4 regions of the Streptosporangium sp. NPDC049248 genome follow, and region 4 is predicted to be linked to each of the others. Evidence: riboswitches for the same ligand, from Rfam matches in the RefSeq annotation. Region 4 holds a riboswitch; each other region holds the start of a gene.

What was found. A riboswitch is a leader RNA that binds a small molecule or an ion and turns the genes downstream of it on or off. The one in region 4 is predicted to bind cobalamin.
Region 1: another riboswitch for cobalamin. It lies ahead of AB0K21_RS13145 (CbtB domain-containing protein); the one in region 4 lies ahead of AB0K21_RS21115 (ABC transporter substrate-binding protein).
Region 2: another riboswitch for cobalamin. It lies ahead of AB0K21_RS04835 (ribonucleoside-diphosphate reductase subunit alpha); the one in region 4 lies ahead of AB0K21_RS21115 (ABC transporter substrate-binding protein).
Region 3: another riboswitch for cobalamin. It lies ahead of cobN (cobaltochelatase subunit CobN); the one in region 4 lies ahead of AB0K21_RS21115 (ABC transporter substrate-binding protein).

What each region holds. Positions count from the first base shown of each region.
Region 1 is NZ_JBFAQY010000005.1:330,778-335,042, forward strand. Features, by position in the region: gene AB0K21_RS13130 (ABC transporter permease) at 1-316, shown strand, start outside; gene AB0K21_RS13135 (sensor histidine kinase) at 313-1,533, shown strand; gene AB0K21_RS13140 (response regulator transcription factor) at 1,537-2,175, shown strand; cobalamin riboswitch at 2,341-2,473, shown strand; gene AB0K21_RS13145 (CbtB domain-containing protein) at 2,504-2,692, shown strand; gene AB0K21_RS13150 (CbtA family protein) at 2,702-3,427, shown strand; gene AB0K21_RS13155 (putative cobaltochelatase) at 3,477-4,265, shown strand, end outside.
Region 2 is NZ_JBFAQY010000002.1:195,317-199,581, reverse strand. Features, by position in the region: gene glmS (glutamine--fructose-6-phosphate transaminase (isomerizing)) at 1-1,133, shown strand, start outside; gene AB0K21_RS04840 (tripartite tricarboxylate transporter substrate-binding protein) at 1,260-2,282, shown strand; cobalamin riboswitch at 2,287-2,489, shown strand; gene AB0K21_RS04835 (ribonucleoside-diphosphate reductase subunit alpha) at 2,605-4,265, shown strand, end outside.
Region 3 is NZ_JBFAQY010000005.1:339,616-343,880, forward strand. Features, by position in the region: gene cobN (cobaltochelatase subunit CobN) at 1-2,319, opposite strand, end outside; cobalamin riboswitch at 2,351-2,555, opposite strand; gene AB0K21_RS13175 (precorrin-3B synthase) at 2,571-3,992, shown strand; gene AB0K21_RS13180 (precorrin-8X methylmutase) at 3,989-4,265, shown strand, end outside.
Region 4 is NZ_JBFAQY010000011.1:18,543-22,807, reverse strand. Features, by position in the region: gene AB0K21_RS21120 (iron ABC transporter permease) at 1-678, opposite strand, end outside; gene AB0K21_RS21115 (ABC transporter substrate-binding protein) at 675-1,886, opposite strand; cobalamin riboswitch at 2,053-2,234, opposite strand; gene AB0K21_RS21110 (hypothetical protein) at 2,531-3,088, shown strand; gene AB0K21_RS21105 (copper resistance protein CopC) at 3,222-3,842, shown strand; gene AB0K21_RS21100 (MFS transporter) at 3,853-4,265, shown strand, end outside.

The sequences.
Region 1 (4,265 bases), on a different contig from region 4:
CGCCTGGGTCCTCGGCGCCCTCAGCCTCGGTTCCATCGGGCTGCTCATCGGCGCCCTGGTGCCCAGCGGCCGCGCCGCCACGGTGATCGGCCTGGCCGTCTTCTTCCCCATGGTCTTCGTCTCCGGCGCCATGAGCGCCCGCGAGACACTGCCGGAGTCGATGCGCTCCATCGGCGACCTGACCCCCATGGCACCCGCCGTCCAAGCCATCCGCGCCGGCTGGGAAGGCCACCCCGTCTCTCCGCTCACCCTCGCCGTCATGGCCGCGATCTTCATCGTCGCCGGCGGGGCCGCGCTGAAGGCGTTCCGCTGGTGACAGGCACCGAACCCGACGTCTCGCGATGGGACCGCGCCTGGCCGGTCCTGCCGTACCTCTTCATCCTGCTACCGACGGTCTTCGCCCTGCTGCGGGACTGGAGGCTGGACGTGCTGGTCCTGGCGGTGTTCGTCGGAGCCTGGCACTGGTTCATGGTCTCCTCGCGATTCAGCCGGATCGAGCGGCCGGCGGTGGCGATCGTCTACTTCATCGTGATGCTCGCCTTCATCGCGGTGCTGGTCAGGATCGACTCGCTGTTCACGGTGGCCGGTCTGGGCGCGTTCGTCCAGTCCTTCGCCCTGCTGCGCGGGTGGATGGCCTACCTGGGGGTGGCCGCCACAGCCGCCGTGCTGGTCGGCGTCCGCCCCGATCCCCGGCCGCCGAGCGAGATGGTCTTCTCCTTCCTGCTCGCCGTCCTGATCACCTCGACCGTCGGCCTGTTCATCCAGACCATCTCGGAGCAGAGCCGGCAGCGCCAGGAAATGATCGCGCAGCTGAAGGCCGCCGGCACCGAACTGGTCGAGCTGGCGGAGGAGAAGGCGAGACTGCAGGCGCAACTGCTGACCAGCGCCCGCGAGGCGGGCGTGCTCGGCGAGCGCCAGCGGATGGCCAGGGAGATCCACGACACGATCGCCCAAGGGCTGACCGCCATCCTCACCCAGCTCGAAGTCGCCGAGAACGTCATTGAGAACGTGCCTGCCGCCCGCTCCAGACTGAACACCGTACGCACGCTGGCCAGGGACAGTCTCAACGAGGCCCGCCGGTCGGTTCTGGCGATGCGCCCTGCTCCGCTGGAGGAGGCCCAGCTCTCGGCCGCCCTCGAGGACGTCGCGGCCACCTGGTCACAGACGACCGGCATGCCGGTTCCGGTGTCGGTCACCGGCGAGGCCAGACCGCTGCACGCCGAAGTGGAGACGACCCTGCTGCGAGTGGCTCAGGAGGCGCTGGCCAACGTCGGCAAGCACGCCTCTGCCAGCAGGGTCGCCGTTACCCTGTCCTACATGGAGGATGTGGTGGTGCTCGACGTGCGCGACGACGGATCCGGGTTCGACCCCCAGACGGTGAACCTGTCGGTCGCGGGCGGATTCGGGCTCATCGCGATGCGTCAGCGGGTCACCCGGCTGGCCGGTGACTTCGAGATCGAGACCGCTCCCGGCCAGGGAACGGGCGTCTCCGCCACGGTGCCCGCCATCCCCGCCGACCCCGGAAACGTGTGAGGCATGCCGATTCGTATCATCGTCGTGGACGATCACCCGGTCGTCCGCGACGGGCTACGCGAGATCTTCTCCACCGATGAGGCCTTCGAGGTCGTCGGCGAGGCGGCCGACGGGCCGGAGGCTCTCGCCCTGGCGCGGCTGACCGACCCCGATCTCGTGCTCATGGACCTGCGGATGCCGAAGATGAGCGGCACCGAGCTGATCCGCCGGCTGCGCGAGCAGAAACCGGGCATCAACGTGCTGGTCCTGACCACGTTCGACAACGACGCGGACGTGCTGCCCGCCATCGAGCAGGGCGCCACCGGCTACCTGCTCAAGGACACCCCGCGTGTCGAGCTGCTCCGCGCCGCGCAGGCGGCCGCCCGCGGCGAGACGGTGCTGTCCCCCGCCGTGGCCGGGCTGCTCACGCGGAAGGTACGCGCCCCCGAGCGGCAGACGCTGAGCCGGCGGGAGCTCGAAGTGCTCGGGCTGATCGCCCGCGGCGCCACCAATCGCGAGGTCGCCGCGAAGCTGTTCATCACCGAGGCGACGGTCAAGACACACCTGCTGCACATCTTCGCCAAACTCGGGGTGAAGGACCGGGCCGCCGCGGTGGCGGCGGCCTACGAGACCGGGCTGCTCAAGCGGGCTTCAGAGACCTGATCAAGGGCGCCCGGTGCGCCGGTCCTGAGTACCGGTGTCACCATGTGAGCCGTGTCCTGCTGCAGGCGGCCCGCGCGGTGCGTTCCGCCGGAGAGATGGGGGACACCAGACTGGAGCGGCGTCCGCGGTGCCGTGACAGATCACCCCACATTGACGGCCCGCTCTAAAAAAGGTTACATTGCGGACGATTTCGCGGTGGTCCGAGGGAAGTCCGGTGAGAAGCCGGTGCGGTCGCGCCACTGTATCCGGAACGTGAGTTCCGGGAGCCAGGTTACTTGGCCGCCGCGTCCTCACATGTCGGGACGCGTCATCCCCAAGGAGGCTACTCATGCGTGAGCTGTCCGTTTCTCAGCCCGTTCCCCTTTCCCACCTGGCCCGCTGGCTCGTGGCGGTTCCGCTGCTCCTGCTGGTGGCCTACCTGGTCACCTTCGACCAGGGGGTGGTGTCGCAGGCGGGCGACTATCTGCACGAACTCATGCACGACGGGCGCCACCTGCTCGGCGTTCCCTGCCACTAGACGCGCGCCGTGATACGTACCCTGCTGCTCCGCGGCCTGCTCGTCGGGCTGGTCGCCGGGCTGATCGCCGCCGCGTTCGCCTACCTGCTGGGCGAGCCGAACATCGACCAGGCCATCGCGCTCGAAGAGGCCGCCTCCCACGCCCAGAGCGAGGCCGGGCACTCCCACGGGGAGGAGGCACTGGTCAGCCGGTCCGGCCAGCGGGCCGGGCTCTTCCTCGCCCTGGCCCTGTACGGCATGTCCGTGGGGGGTGTCTTCTCCCTCGTCTTCGCCGGGCTGCGCGGCCGGATCGGCCCCCGCTCCGACGCGGTGCTGGCCGCGACGATGGCCGCCACGGCGTTCGTCGCGCTCGTGCTGGTGCCGTTCGTCAAGTACCCGGCCAACCCGCCCGCCGTCGGTGACCCGGACACCATCGGCAGCCGGACCGTGCTCTACCTGGTCCTGGTCGCCATCGGCCTGCTGTCCGTGGCGGTGGGCGTGGCCTGCGCCCGCAAGGTGCCGGCCAGGCCCTGGCTCGCCGGCGTGGCCGGTTTCCTGGTCCCCGTGATCGTCACCCTGCTCGTGCTGCCGACGGTCAACGAGGTGCCCGACGGCTTCCCCGCCCAGCTGCTGTGGGACTTCCGCGTCTCCTCCCTCGGCACCCAACTCGTGCTCTGGTCGGCCATCGGCGTCCTGTACGGCATCGCCGTGCAGCGCGTCGTTCGCCGTGACGCGCTCGCGGCGGCCCCGAACTGAATATTCGGCGGGCCGGACACGTCAACAGGATCTCGCAGAAAGAAACCTCGTGATCGGTGCCTATCCGTTCAGCGCCGTCGTCGGCCTCGACGACCTCAAGCTCGCGCTGATCCTCAACGCGGTCTCGCCACGGGTGGGCGGTGTGCTGGTCCGGGGGGAGAAGGGGACCGCCAAGTCCACGATCGTCCGCGCGCTCGCCGCACAGCTCCCCGGGGTCAAGGTGATCGCCGGCTGCCGCTTCTCCTGCGACCCGGCCGAACCGGATCCGGCCTGCCCCGACGGCCCGCACGGTACGGGCGAGAGCGGTCAGGAGCGTCCGGCCGCGCTGGTGGAGTTGCCCGTCGGCGCGTCGGAGGACCGGCTGGTCGGCGCGCTCGACATCGAGCGCGCGCTCACCGAGGGGGTCCGGGCGTTCGAGCCTGGCCTGCTCGCCGCCGCGCATCGAGGTGTCCTCTACGTCGACGAGGTCAACCTGCTGCACGACCACCTGGTGGACCTGCTGCTCGACGCCGCCGCGCTCGGCACCTGCTTCGTCGAGCGCGAATCGGTCTCGGTACGGCACGCGGCGCGGTTCCTGCTGGTCGGCACGATGAACCCGGAGGAGGGCGAGCTGCGGCCACAGCTCCTGGACCGTTTCGGGCTGACCGTCGAGGTGCGGGCGTCCAGGAATCCGGACGAGCGGGCCGAGGTGGTACGGCGCCGGCTGGCCTTCGACGCCGATCCCGCCTCCTTCGCCGCCGGGTGGGCGGAACAGGAGGCGGCCCTGGCGCGGCGGATCGCCGAGGCCAGGGAGCGGGTCACCAAGGTCGTGCTGCCGGACGCCCGGCTGCGCCAGATC
Region 2 (4,265 bases), on a different contig from region 4:
CCAAGGAGACGCTGACCGTCGACTGGGAGGCGGGGCACTACGACACGGGCGGTTATGAGCACTACCTGCTCAAGGAGATCTCCGAGCAGCCCGACACCGTGGCCAGGACGCTTCGCGGGCGTCTGGACGACCGCTTCCACATCGCCCACCTGGGCGGCCTCAACATGGACGCGCGGGAGACCCGCTCGTTCCGCCGGGTGAAGATCATCGGCTGTGGTTCCGCGTACTACTCGGGCCAGATCGGTGCGCAGCTCATCGAGGAGCTGGCGCGCATCCCGGCCGACGCGGAGCCGGCCAGCGAGTTCCGCTACCGCAGCCCGGTGGTGGAGGCGGACACCCTGTACGTGGCGATCAGCCAGTCGGGGGAGACCTACGACACCCTCGCCGCCGTCCAGGAGCTCAAGCGCAAGGGCGGCCGGGTGCTCGGCATCGTCAACACCGTGGGCAGCGCGATCGCCCGCGAGTGTGACGGCGGCGTGTACCTGCACGCGGGTCCCGAGGTCTCGGTGGCGAGCACGAAGGCGTTCACCTCGACCGCCGTGGCCTTCGCGCTGCTCGCGCTGCACCTCGGCCGGGTGCGGGACCTGTCTCCCGCCGACGGCCGCCGGATCTGCGAGGGCCTGCGGAGGCTGCCGGACCAGATCAAGGAGATCCTGGCGCTGGAGCCGCAGCTCCAGGAACTGGCGAAGAAGTACGCCGAGGCGCCGAGCATGATGTTCGTGGGCCGGGTCCGAGGATATCCGGTGGCACGCGAGGGCGCACAGAAGCTCAAGGAGATCTCCTACGTGCACGCCGAGGCGTACCCGGCCAGCGAGCTCAAGCACGGGCCGCTGGCGCTGATCGGCCCGGACATGCCGACCGTGGCGATCGTTCCCGACGACGAGCTGCTGGACAAGAACCTCACCACGCTGGGTGAGATCCGCGCCCGGGGCGGCCGGGTGCTCATGGTCGGTCACCGCGCGGTGGACCCCAAGCTGGCCGATGACTGCGTCGTGGTGCCCAGGAACGAGATCGAGCTGGACCCGATCCTGCTGTCGATCCCGCTTCAGCTCTTCGCCTACCACGCCGCCGTGGCGCTGGGGCGGGACGTCGACAAGCCCCGCAACCTGGCCAAGAGCGTCACGGTGGAGTGAGAGGGCTCCCGGGGCGGCCGCCGACGGTGGTCGCCCCGGCCGGGGGCGCGGCGACCCCCGGTCTGTGACAGATAGTGATAAAGCGGTAACCTATGGTATAGGGGGTTCTTGGGGGAAGGGGCGCTTATGCGCCGTAGGAGGTTTTTCGCGCTGGTCGCGGGTGCCGTGGTCGTCGCGGGCTGCGACCTGAACGGCGACTCCGCCGGCTCGGCCGTGGGCCGCCTGAGCATCCTCGAACCCACCGCCGACGGCCACGGCTGGGACGGGATCGCGGGCAGGCTCGCCTCCGTCCTGGTCCTGTCGGGGCTGGCACGCTCCGCCATGGCCGTCGAGCGGCCGGGGCCCCTGGGTTCCGTCCCGCGTGACGCGTTCGGCGCCGTGCGCGGTTCGTTCGCGCGCGAGGGCAGGCTGCTCGTCGCCGCGATGCCGATGGTGACGGCCGCGGAGATCGCCAACACCGCCGCGGTGGTGGACGCCGCCACCCCCCTCGCCCGCCTGGTCGGCGACTGGACGGTCCTGGTCGTCCCCTCGGACTCCCGGCTGCGCACCTTCGAGGACTTCGCCGCGGAGCTGCGCCGCACCCCGGCGGCGCTGACGGTCGGCGGCCGGCCGGAGGGCGGTTCCGACCACGTGCTCTACGGCATGATCGGCAAGTGCCTCGGGGTGGACACCCGGTTGCTGGAGTACGCGGGGTTCCACGGTGCCGAGGACGCGGCCGAGGCGCTCCAGGTCGGACGGGTCGCGGCCCTGCTGGGGTCGGCCCGCGCCCTGCGACCCGAGATCGCCGCGGGCCGCCTGCGTCCCCTGGTGGTCTCCTCGGGCAGCCGGCTCGACGGGATCGACGCGCCGACGCTCCTGGAGGTCGAGGTCCGGCTGGAGTACAGCGACTGGTGCGGCCTGCTGGGACCCAAGGGCATGGGCCAGGCGGACCGGGACGCCGCGATCGCCCTGTGTGACAGGATCGACGCCGCGCCGCGCTGGCGCGCCCTGTGCGCGGCCAATGGATGGAGCCGGGTCTACCTCAGCGGTGACGACTTCCGTCAGTGGCTCTTCACCGAGACGGCCCGCACCCGCGGGGTGCTCCACGAGCTCGGACTGCTGAAGTCTTCCGACACAACTTGTTGGGGTAGTTGCGTCAGACGCCCCTAGATGTAGGATCCTGCTCGTTGCTGGTTCGCCCCGGGAGGGGCGAGGCAAGAGGGAACCCGGTGAGATTCCGGGACTGCCCCGCAGCGGTGAACGGGAACGAAAGCCGTCATGTGAGCACTGGGTGAGCCATGCCCGGGAAGCGACGGCCGGTAGGCACGCGCAGGGCGCCCGTGAGTCCGAAGACCTGCCGGTGACGTGATTGTCCAGGGCCTCGTGGGAGGGCCCGCGGAACGAGGCGGTCCGGCGTGTCCGGGATCGCTCGCGGACGCGTGCCCCTCCGGCGGAGCCACAGGGGGAAGTTCGAGCGAGCGAGGGACACCACGTGACACAGGTATTGGCGGAGACGGCGGCGGAGAGCGCGGGGAACGCGCCGGTCGATCGCAGGCAGGCCATCGACGAGGCCGCCGCCCGAGTGATCACCGACCCCGAGAACTCCAAAGTCGCCGCCGCGCTGCTGGCCGAGCTGATCGCCGACGAGGCCGCCGAGCACGGCGTCCGCGACTTCTCCGAGTCGGTCGCCGCGACGCACGAGGCGGGGTTGATCGCCGACGGGCTCGCGGAGTTCGTGGCCGCCCACGCCGGGGTCCTGGACGCGCTCATCGAGCCGGACGCCGACGCCAGATTCGAGTACTTCGGGCTGCGTACCGTCTACGACCGCTACCTGCTGCGTCACCCGCGCACCCGCAAGGTGCTGGAGCGCCCGCAGCACTTCTTCCTCCGGGTGGCCTGCGGCCTGTCCGAGACCGTCGAGGAGGCCGCCGAGCTGTACGCGCTCATGGCCACCCTGTCCTACCTGCCCAGCTCGCCCACGCTGTTCAACTCCGGCTCGCGCAGACCCCAGCTCTCCTCGTGCTTCCTGCTCGACTCGCCCCGCGACGAGCTGGAGGCCATCTACGAGCGCTACGGGCAGGTCGCGCGGCTGTCGAAGTACGCCGGGGGCATCGGGATCGCCTGGAGCCGGATCCGCTCGCGGGGCTCGCTGATCCGCGGTACCAACGGCCATTCCAACGGCATCGTGCCCTGGCTGCGCACCCTGGACGCGAGCGTCGCCGCGGTCAACCAGGGCGGCCGCCGCAAGGGCGCGGCCTGCGTCTACCTGGAGCCCTGGCACGCCGACGTCGAGGAGTTCCTCGAACTGCGCGACAACACCGGCGAGGAGGCCCGCCGCACGCACAACCTGAACCTGGCCAACTGGATCCCCGACGAGTTCATGCGCCGGGTCGAGGCCGACGGCGTGTGGTCGCTGTTCGACCCCAAGGAGGTCCCGCACCTCACCGACCTGTACGGCGCCGCGTTCGACGACGCCTACCGGGCCGCCGAGGCCGAGGGCCGGTTCACCGCGCAGCTCCCCGCCCGCACCCTGTACGGCCGGATGATGCGCACGCTCGCGCAGACCGGCAACGGCTGGATGACCTTCAAGGACGCGGCCAACCGGACCTCCAACCAGACGGCCAGGCCCCAGAACGTCATCCATCTGTCGAACCTCTGCACCGAGATCCTTGAGGTCACCAGCGACGCCGAGACCGCGGTCTGCAACCTCGGCTCGATCAACCTGGCCGCCCACCTGTCTCCGGGCTCCGAAGAGGGGATCGACTGGGCGCGGCTGCGTGCGACGGTCCGCACCGCCGTGCGGTTTCTCGACCGCACCATCGACCTGGGCTTCTACCCGACCCCCGAGGCGAGGGCCGCCAACCAGAAGTGGCGTCCGATCGGGCTCGGCCTGATGGGCCTGGCCGACGTGCTGTTCGCGCTGCGGCTGCCCTTCGACTCGCCGCGCGCGCTGGAGCTGTCCACCCGGATCTCCGAGGAGATCGCGCTCGCCGCCTACCGGACCTCCTCGGACCTGGCCGTCGAGCGTGGCCGCCATCCCTCGTACGAGGAGACCAGGGCCGCCGCCGGGGTGCTCCACCCCGACCACTACGGGGCCGCGACGTCGGCCGCGTGGACGGAGCTTCGGGAGCGGATCGCCGGAACGGGGCTGCG
Region 3 (4,265 bases), on a different contig from region 4:
CACGGCGGCCAGGACCCCGGAGCCGCGGTCACCCCCGCCGGCCAGGACGGACGCGGTGACGGGGGAGACGGCGAACGGATCCCAGCCGCGCTCCTCCATGCCCTCGACGAGGGCGCGGGCCAGCGACTCGGCCTCGTCCACGCTCACCCTCGCGGCGCCGCCGTCCTCGGCCAGGCCGAGGGCCTCACGCAGGCCGGGGAGTGCCTCCTGACCGGCCCAGATCTGGCGGGCGCGGAGCATGGCCAGCACGAGGTCGACGCGGGCCTTCCCCTCGGGGGCGTCGCCGAGCACGTGCAGGCCGTCACGGATCTGGACGTCCTTGACCTCGCAGAGCCATCCGTCGACGTGCAGCAGGAAGTCGTCGAACCCGCTGTCCTGCGGCCGGTCGTCGACGCCCAGGTCGTGGTCGAGCCTGGCGGCCTGGATCAGCGTCCAGATCTGCGCCCGGACGGCGGGCAGCTTGGCCGGGTCCATGGCCGCGATCGAGGCGTGCTCGTCCAGCAGCTGCTCCAGCCGGGCGATGTCGCCGTAGGTCTCCGCACGGGCCATCGGCGGCACCAGATGGTCGACCAGTACGGCGTGCGCCCGCCGCTTGGCCTGCGTGCCCTCACCGGGGTCGTTGACCAGGAACGGGTAGACCAGCGGCAGGTCACCGAGCGCCGCGTCGGGGCCGCAGGAGGCCGACATCCCCGCCGACTTGCCGGGCAGCCACTCCAGGTTGCCGTGCTTGCCGACGTGCACGATCGCGTGCGCGCCGAAGTCGTCGGCCAGCCACCGGTAGGCGGCCAGGTAGTGGTGGCTCGGCGGCAGGTCGGGGTCGTGGTAGATGGCGACCGGGTTCTCCCCGAAGCCGCGCGGCGGCTGGACCATCACCACGAGGTTGCCCGCGCGCAGCGCGGCCAGCACGATCTCGCCGTCCGGATCGCGGCTCCGGTCGACGAACGACTCGCCCGGCGGCGGCCCCCAGTGCGCCTCGACGCCGTGCCGCAGGTCCTCGGGCAGCGTCTCGAACCACGCCCGGTAGCGCGCGGCCGGGATCCGCACCGGGTTCGCGGCCAGTTGCTCCTCGGTGAGCCAGTTCCGGTCCTGGCCGCCCGCCGCGATCAGCGCGTGGATAAGCGCGTCGCCGTCCAGTTCCGCCACGCCGGGGAAACCGTCTCCGAGGTCGTACCCGGCCTCCGTCATGGCCGTGAGCAGCCTGACCACGCTGGCCGGTGTGTCCAGGCCGACCGCGTTGCCGATCCTGGAGTGCTTGGTCGGGTACGCCGACAGCATCACCGCGATCCGCCGTTCCGGTGCCCTGACGTGCCGGAGCAGACCGTGCCGTACCGCGATGCCGGCCACCCGCGAGGCCCGCTCGGGATCGGCCACGTACACGGTCAGACCCTCGTCGTCGACCTCCTTGAAGGAGAACGGCACGGTGATGATCCGCCCGTCGAACTCGGGGATCGCCACCTGGGAGGCCGCGTCGAGCGGGGACAGGCCGTCGTCGTTCTCCCGCCAGGCGTCCCTTCCCGTGGTCAGGCAGAGGCCCTGCAGGATCGGCACGTCCAGCTCGGCGAGCGCGCCGACGTCCCACGCGGAGTCGTCCCCGCCCGCCGAGGCGGTCGCCGGACGGGTGCCCCCGGCGGCGAGCACGGTGACCACCAGGGCGTCCGCGGCCCGGAGCGTGTCGAACAGGCCGGGCTCGGCGCTGCGCAGGGAACCGCAGTAGACGGGCAGGGCCTGGCCGCCCGCCTCCTCGATGGCCAGGCAGAGCGTCTCGACGAAGGCGGTGTTGCCCGCGACGTGGTGCGCGCGGTAGTAGAGCACTCCGATGACGGGGCCCTCGGTGCGTCGCGCGACACGTTCGAGGGGGCCCCAGCCCGGGGTGGGCGCGGGCGGTGCGAAGCCGTACCCGGTGAGCAGCGCCGTGTCGGAGAGGAAGGCGTGCAACTGGGCCAGGTTCGCCGGACCGCCGTGCGCGAGGTAGGCGTGCGCCTCGGCGCAGACCCCGCCGGGCACCGTGGACAGCTCCATCAGCTCGGCGTCGGGGGCCTGTTCGCCACCGAGGATCACGACGGGCCGCCGGTCGGCGAGCAGCGCGTCCAGCCCGTCCTGCCATGCCCGCCGGCCGCCGAGCAGCCGCACGACCACGAGGTCCGTGCCCTCGGTCAGCGCGGGCAGGTCCTCGGCGGACAGCCGCGCCGGGTTGCCGAGCCGGTAGTTCGCGCCGCTCGTCCGCGCGCTGAGCAGGTCGGTGTCGGAGGTCGACAGCAGCAGGACGGCGGGTGGCGCGGGCGGTGCGGCCGATCGTGGGGTGGGCGGCACGGAACGCATGCGGAAGTCCTCCCTCGGGGTCCTCGCCCCGGGTCGTCGTCATCGCGACGGCAGGAGTCTCCTGGCTCCCGGATCAACGCTCACCCCGGCCTTCCCGTCCGTTACCGGACCGTGGCCTTCGGTGGGGTTCGCTCCCCGGTTACAGTGGCGGGACCGCGCCGGTTTCACACCGGCTTCCTCCCTGCGCCGTCGCCTAGGTCACACTATGCCAGGCGGACATCCGTAAAGAAATGGGAGCTACCATCCACTGCGTGTCAATAACCGACCCTCCCGGAAGAAACCGGGCCGACGCGTGTCCCGGAGCGCTCCAGGTGCACGCCGCGGCCGACGGCGGCCTGGCACGGATCAGGATTCCCGGCGGGGCGCTCACGGCGGGTCAGCTCCGCGTGGTCGCCGCCGCCGCCCGGGAGCTCGGATCCGGCGTGATCGAGCTGACCTCCCGGGCGAACCTCCAGGTGCGCGGCCTCCCGCCGCAGGACGGCGAGCCCCTTCCCGCCGTGCGTCCGGCACCCGGCGACGCGCGCGTTCCGGACGACGCTCGGCGGCCTTCCCCGGCATCCGACCTCGCCGTGCGGCTGGCCGCCGCCGGGCTGCTGCCGTCGGCCACGCATGAGCTGGTACGCAACATCGTGGCCTCACCCCTGGCCGGGCGGGCACCCGCGAGCCTGCTCGACGTCCGTCCGCTCGTGTCCCGGCTGGACGGGGAACTCCGCGCCCGGCCCGTGCTCGCCGACCTGCCCGGCCGGTTCCTCTTCGCGCTCGACGACGGCTCGGGCGACATGGCGGCCCTCGGCGCGGACGTCACACTGCTGCCGGTCGAACCGGTGGACGCCTCGGTGGACGACGTCTCCGAGGTGGCGCTGCTGCTCGCCGGTGCCGACCGGGGGCTGCGCGCACCCGTCTCCTCCGCCGTCACCGGCATGCTCGCGGTCGCCGAGGCGTTCCTGGCCGAGCGCGCCGAGCAGGGGTCGGGCGCGTGGCGGCTCGCCGAGCTGACCGACGGTCCAGGACGGGTCTCGGCCCGCGTTCTCGGGACGGAGCCGGCTCTCCGGCTGTCCGCCCCCGCCGTACGACGGGCGCGGACGGCGGGGGGAGGCACGGTCGGGGTCATCGCACAGCGTGACGGAAGATCGGCCCTCACCGTTCTCGCCGCGCTCGGGCGGCTCACGGCGGCCCAGCTGGAGGCGCTCGCCCGGGCGGCCGAGCACGGCGGGGGAGAGGTCCGGGTGACGCCGTGGCGGACGATCGTCGTCCCCGACCTGCCGCCGCGGGAGGTCGACGGCCGGCGGGCGGCGCTCGCGGACGCGGGCCTGGTCGGCGACCCGGCGTCACCGTGGCTGGGCCTGACCGCCTGCGTCGGCCGGCCCGGATGCGCGAAGGCCCTCGCCGACGTCCACGCCGACGTCCACGCGGGTGTGCACGCGAACGGCGGCACCGGCTCCGAGTCCGGTGCGGGCGGTCCTGACGGCGTCCGCCCCCCGCGGAGCCGCACCCGTGCGCTTCCCGTGCACTGGTCGGGCTGCGAGCGGCGATGCGGACGCCCGCGCGGCCAGGTCGTGGACGTGGTCGCGACCGGAGACGGATACCGCGTCGAGGCGGACGGCGTGAGCCGTACGTTCGCCGACGCCGAGCAGACGAGCGCCGCGGTGGCGGCGACCAGAGAGGGAAAGTGATCGACTACATCAGGGACGGAGCGGAGATCTACCGCCGCTCCTTCGCCACCATCCGCGCGGAGACGGACCTCGGCGGCATGCCGCCGGGCGTCGCACAGGTCGCGGTCCGCATGGTGCACGCCTGCGGCATGGTCGACCTCGTCAACGACCTCGCGTGGTCGCCGGGAGTCGTCACGGCGGCGCGCGGGGCGCTGCGCGACGGCGCGCCCGTGCTGTGCGACGCCATGATGGTCGCCTCCGGCGTCACCAGGCGGCGGCTGCCGAAGGCGAACG
Region 4 (4,265 bases):
CAGCGCGGCCACGCAGACCGGCACGAACACCCCGAGGTCCCCCCAGGTGGTGCCGGCGAAGCTGCCCAGACCCCACATGATGAACTGCTGGGCCCGCTGCGGGTCGGTGTAGACCAGCAGCAGCGTGATGAGCGAGGTGGCGGCCGACCCCACCATCACGCCGATGATCAGCAACGTCATCACCGACCTGACCCGCCGCGACAGCACCAGCACCAGCACCAGCACCGTGGCCGCACCGGCCGAGGCGGCCACCACCACGCCCGCGCGGCCCAGGCCCGCGATGCCCGCGGTGAACGCGCCGGCCGCGCCGCCCCACCCGATGATCACCAGGGCCACGCCCAGGCTCGCGCCCGAGCTCACCCCCAGGATGTACGGCTCGGCCAGCGGGTTGCGAAACAGGGTCTGCAGTTGCACTCCCGAAACTGACAGGGCTGCTCCGGCCAGGGCCGCGGTGATGGCGCGCGGCAGCCGTACCGTCCAGATGATCTCCTGAACCCCCGGATCCGCGCCGGTGTCACGCACCAGCGCCGCCAGCACCTGGTTCAGCGGGATCAGGGTCGATCCGAGCAGGACCGCCAGCACGAAGGTCAGCGGCACCGTGATCCCCAGAGCGGCCAGGACGACGCTCCGGCGGCGCTGGGCCGCCGCCGGAACGCCTGCGAGGGCCAGAGCCGTCACCTGGTCAGCTGCTGGTAGAAGGTGAAGGCGTGCCCTGGCGCGAGGTCTGGGTGCAAAATCGCGACCAGGTCGGCCAGGATCAGGTCCGGGTGGCCGACGCCGCGCTCGTAGAAGTCGTTGCCGCCCCCAGGCCCGAGCGTCCTGTTCGCCGACCAGACGCTCCCGGACTCGAACGCGCCGAACTTGGCATAGCGCGGGTCGGCCTTCTCCACATCGGCCAGGCTCTTCCACTCGTTCACGGTGGCCAGCCACACCTTGGCGTCCCTGGCCTTGGACAGCACAGCCTCCAGGTCCAAGGTGGTGCTGCCGGGGCCCGGCGTGTCCGCCCACGGGTAGGTGCCGCCCGCGTCCTTGATCAGCCCCGCGACATAGCTGCCGCCGTTGGGCACCGACCACTGCCCCTCGTACATCTGGCCCGGCAGCACGGTGACCGGCGCGGCCGCCTTGGCCTTGGCGGCCAAGGCGGTGTAGTCGGTCTCGACCTTGCCGAACACCTCACCGGCCTTGGCCTCGGTACCGGTCAGCGCGGCCATCACCTTGATCCACTCGGCGCGGCCCAGCGCGGTGGACTCCAGCCATTCCGCGTTGGCCACCACCTTGATCCCGGCCTGGCGCAACGGGCCGTAGGACTTGTCCTCGGTGCCGCCGCTCATCAGCACGTCCGGCTTGGCGGCGATCACCTTCTCGGTGTCGACTTCCTGACCCTTGGCGTACTCGGTGATCTTCCCGGCCTTCACCTGGGCCAGCACCTGGGGGGAAGTGATGTACCCGGCCGACGAAACACCGGTAAGCCGCTCCAGCACGCCCAGGTCGGTGATGAACGGCAGGTGGGTCGTCGAAGCGGAGAACAGCCGCTCGATCGGGGTCTCGACGGTGACCGCCGCGGCCAGCTCGCCGGTGAGCGCGGGAGCCGGGGTACCGCACCGCACCAGCACGTAGGTCTCCGGTTTGGCGCCGGGGGCGGGCTGCTTGACGGTGAGGACCTGATAGTTCTTGGCGTAGGTCAGCGTGAAGTTCGTCGCGTGCTCCACCTTCTGCTTGACCGGGAAGTAGTCCTTGGCGGCGTCGAAGCTCGTGACGCAACGGCCCTCGGCCGAAGGCGGTGCCGCCGAAGCGCTCGGTGAGCCCTGCGACGCGGGGGCGCCACAGGCGGTGGCGGTGAGCAGGACGGCGAGCAGCACGCCGGTGATCGGGCGGGGGATGCCCATAGGTGGTCTCCTGGAAACTGGCCGCGGCCACCGTTCCTCGACGGCTGCCGCGACGGGCGAGAGGCCGGATCACCAGGAGAGTCCTGCACGACGGGCAGGCTGAAGGGCCCTATAGCGGGAGAACCGCATGACGGCCACCATCCTCTCTTGGGGAGATCCGCCCCATTTCGTGAGGAGGCGACAGCGTGAGTCTCCTGGCTCTCGGGTCGATGCTCCTCCCGGCCTTCCCACCCGCACGCGGGCAGTGGCCTGTTCGGGATTCACTCGCCGATCACAGTGGCGGGACCGCACCGGATTCACACCGGTTTCCTCGTTCCGCCGTCGCCTACGCCGACCATGTTCGCACAACCACCATTAACGACAAGCCCCCGACCGGTTCGTTCAGTGATCGTTGCAACGGCGTCCGGGACCGCCGCGCGTGCCGTGCGTGCGGTCCCGGACGGCACGCGATCCGGCTCCACACGCACGGCCGCCATGGGAAACGAGGCGCTCTTCGCATGACCGTCCCGCGTTTCGGGTGAACGGCGGGAGCCGTTCCCACGTATGTCCGGGTATGAGATTCATGCACCCGGCCGCGACGGCCTGAGGCATGATCCGCCGTCCCGGTCTTCTCGGCGAGCCACCCGGCTGACAGGATGTCCTTTGTGACCCCTACGGCGTCGGCGCTGCGCGTGCCACGAGCCATCGTCTTCGCGACGATGTGCCTCGCGGTCTCCGCGGGCGGCCACGCGCTGGCCGGGGGCGGCCTGATCCCGCCGCACCTGGCCGTTCTGGGCGCACTGATCGCCTTCTGCGTGGCGTACGCGCTCAACGGGCGCGAGCGCGGTGTGGAGGTCGTGCTCGGCGCGACCATCGGCGCGCAGATCCTGCTGCATGAGCTGTTCAATCGCGCCGCGCCCGCGCCGCAGGCGATGTCCTCCGCTGAGCACGGCCATTCCGGCCTGGGCATGACGATGATCCATCTCGCGGTGGCGTTGGGCACCGGATGGTGGCTGCACCGGGGCGAGAGCGCCCTGTGGCTGATGATCCGCCTGTACGGCGGGCCGAGGCCGCTGATCCGGCTGTTGTTCGCCGTCCCCGCCGAGGTGGCGCCGCCGGTGTGGCGGGCCGTTCCGGCCGCCGATGTCCGGCCGTACGGCGGCTGGGAAATCCTGCCGGTGCTGCGGCGGCGCGGCCCGCCCGTGCCGCGACACGCCGACTGAAGGACCTGGAGGAAGGGTCCGGAGGGCGGCGTGCCCCCGTGACCAGACGCCCTCCTTTTTTCACTGGAGGCGTTCCTTCCGTTTCGCCGGTCTGTGCCGAGGGCACGGCCGGAGGTCCCTTCTGGAGTCCACGATGGCGTCCCTGCCACGATCCGTCCGCACGACCGTTGTCACCGCCCTGTGTTGCGCCATATTCGTCCTGCTCGGCGCACCCGCCGCGCTCGCCCACGACCGTCTCAAGAGCAGCTCTCCAGCCAAGGATGCCAAGGTCTCCGCCGTCGAACGGATCAAGCTGGAGTTCAGCTCTCAGGTCCGCTTCCCAGCGGTCGCGCTGCGTACGGCGAGCGACACGATCATCGACATCGGCAAAGCGAAGGTCGCAGGTGACACGGTCACCTCCGACGTTTCGGCGCCTCTGGACCCGGGTGACTATGTGATCGCCTGGCGGGTGGTCTCCTCCGACGGTCATCCGATCGAGGGGGAGACTCCCTTCACCGTGACCGCCCCGGCGACACCGTCCGCGAAGGCCGCACCGACCGTCGCGACCACACCGGTGCCGGAGCCGACGGCTTCGGCGTCCGCACCGGTGGTCGCGCAGCCCGTTTCGCCTGGCCCCGCTTCCGCCACCGGCGAGCAGGAGAACGCCGGGAGCCTGCCGGGCTGGATCTGGGTCGCACTCGCCGCGATCGTGGCCATCGGCGCGGGCATCTGGTTGCAGGCCTCTCGCCGAGGCCGTCCCGGCGGCGCGGAGTGATCCGCCGGCCATGCCCGCGCACCTGACGCTACGTCTCGCCCGCGCCGCGGCCTTCGCCGTGGTGTGCCTGGGGCTCGGCGTGCTCGCACACCTGTCCGGCGGGGGCGTCGTCTCCGCGCCGGCGGCGGCGTGCGCCTTGGCGCTGGCGTTCCTGGTGGCGCTGCCCGCGACCGGCGGCGAGCGCGGCCTGGGCGTGATCTGGCCGTTGCTGACAGGCACGCAGGTGGCGTTGCACCTGCTTTTTTCCACGGTTCACCTCATCGCGCCGCTGGCCGAGGTCGGCGGGCACGCGCATTCCGGTTCCGGGCTGGTCCCCGGGCTGGGCATGGTGGTGGCGCACGGCTGGGCGGGAGCGCTGGCCGCGCTGTGGCTGGCTCGTGGCGAGGCCGCGCTCTGGGCGGTGCTGCGCCGCCTCGCCGTCCG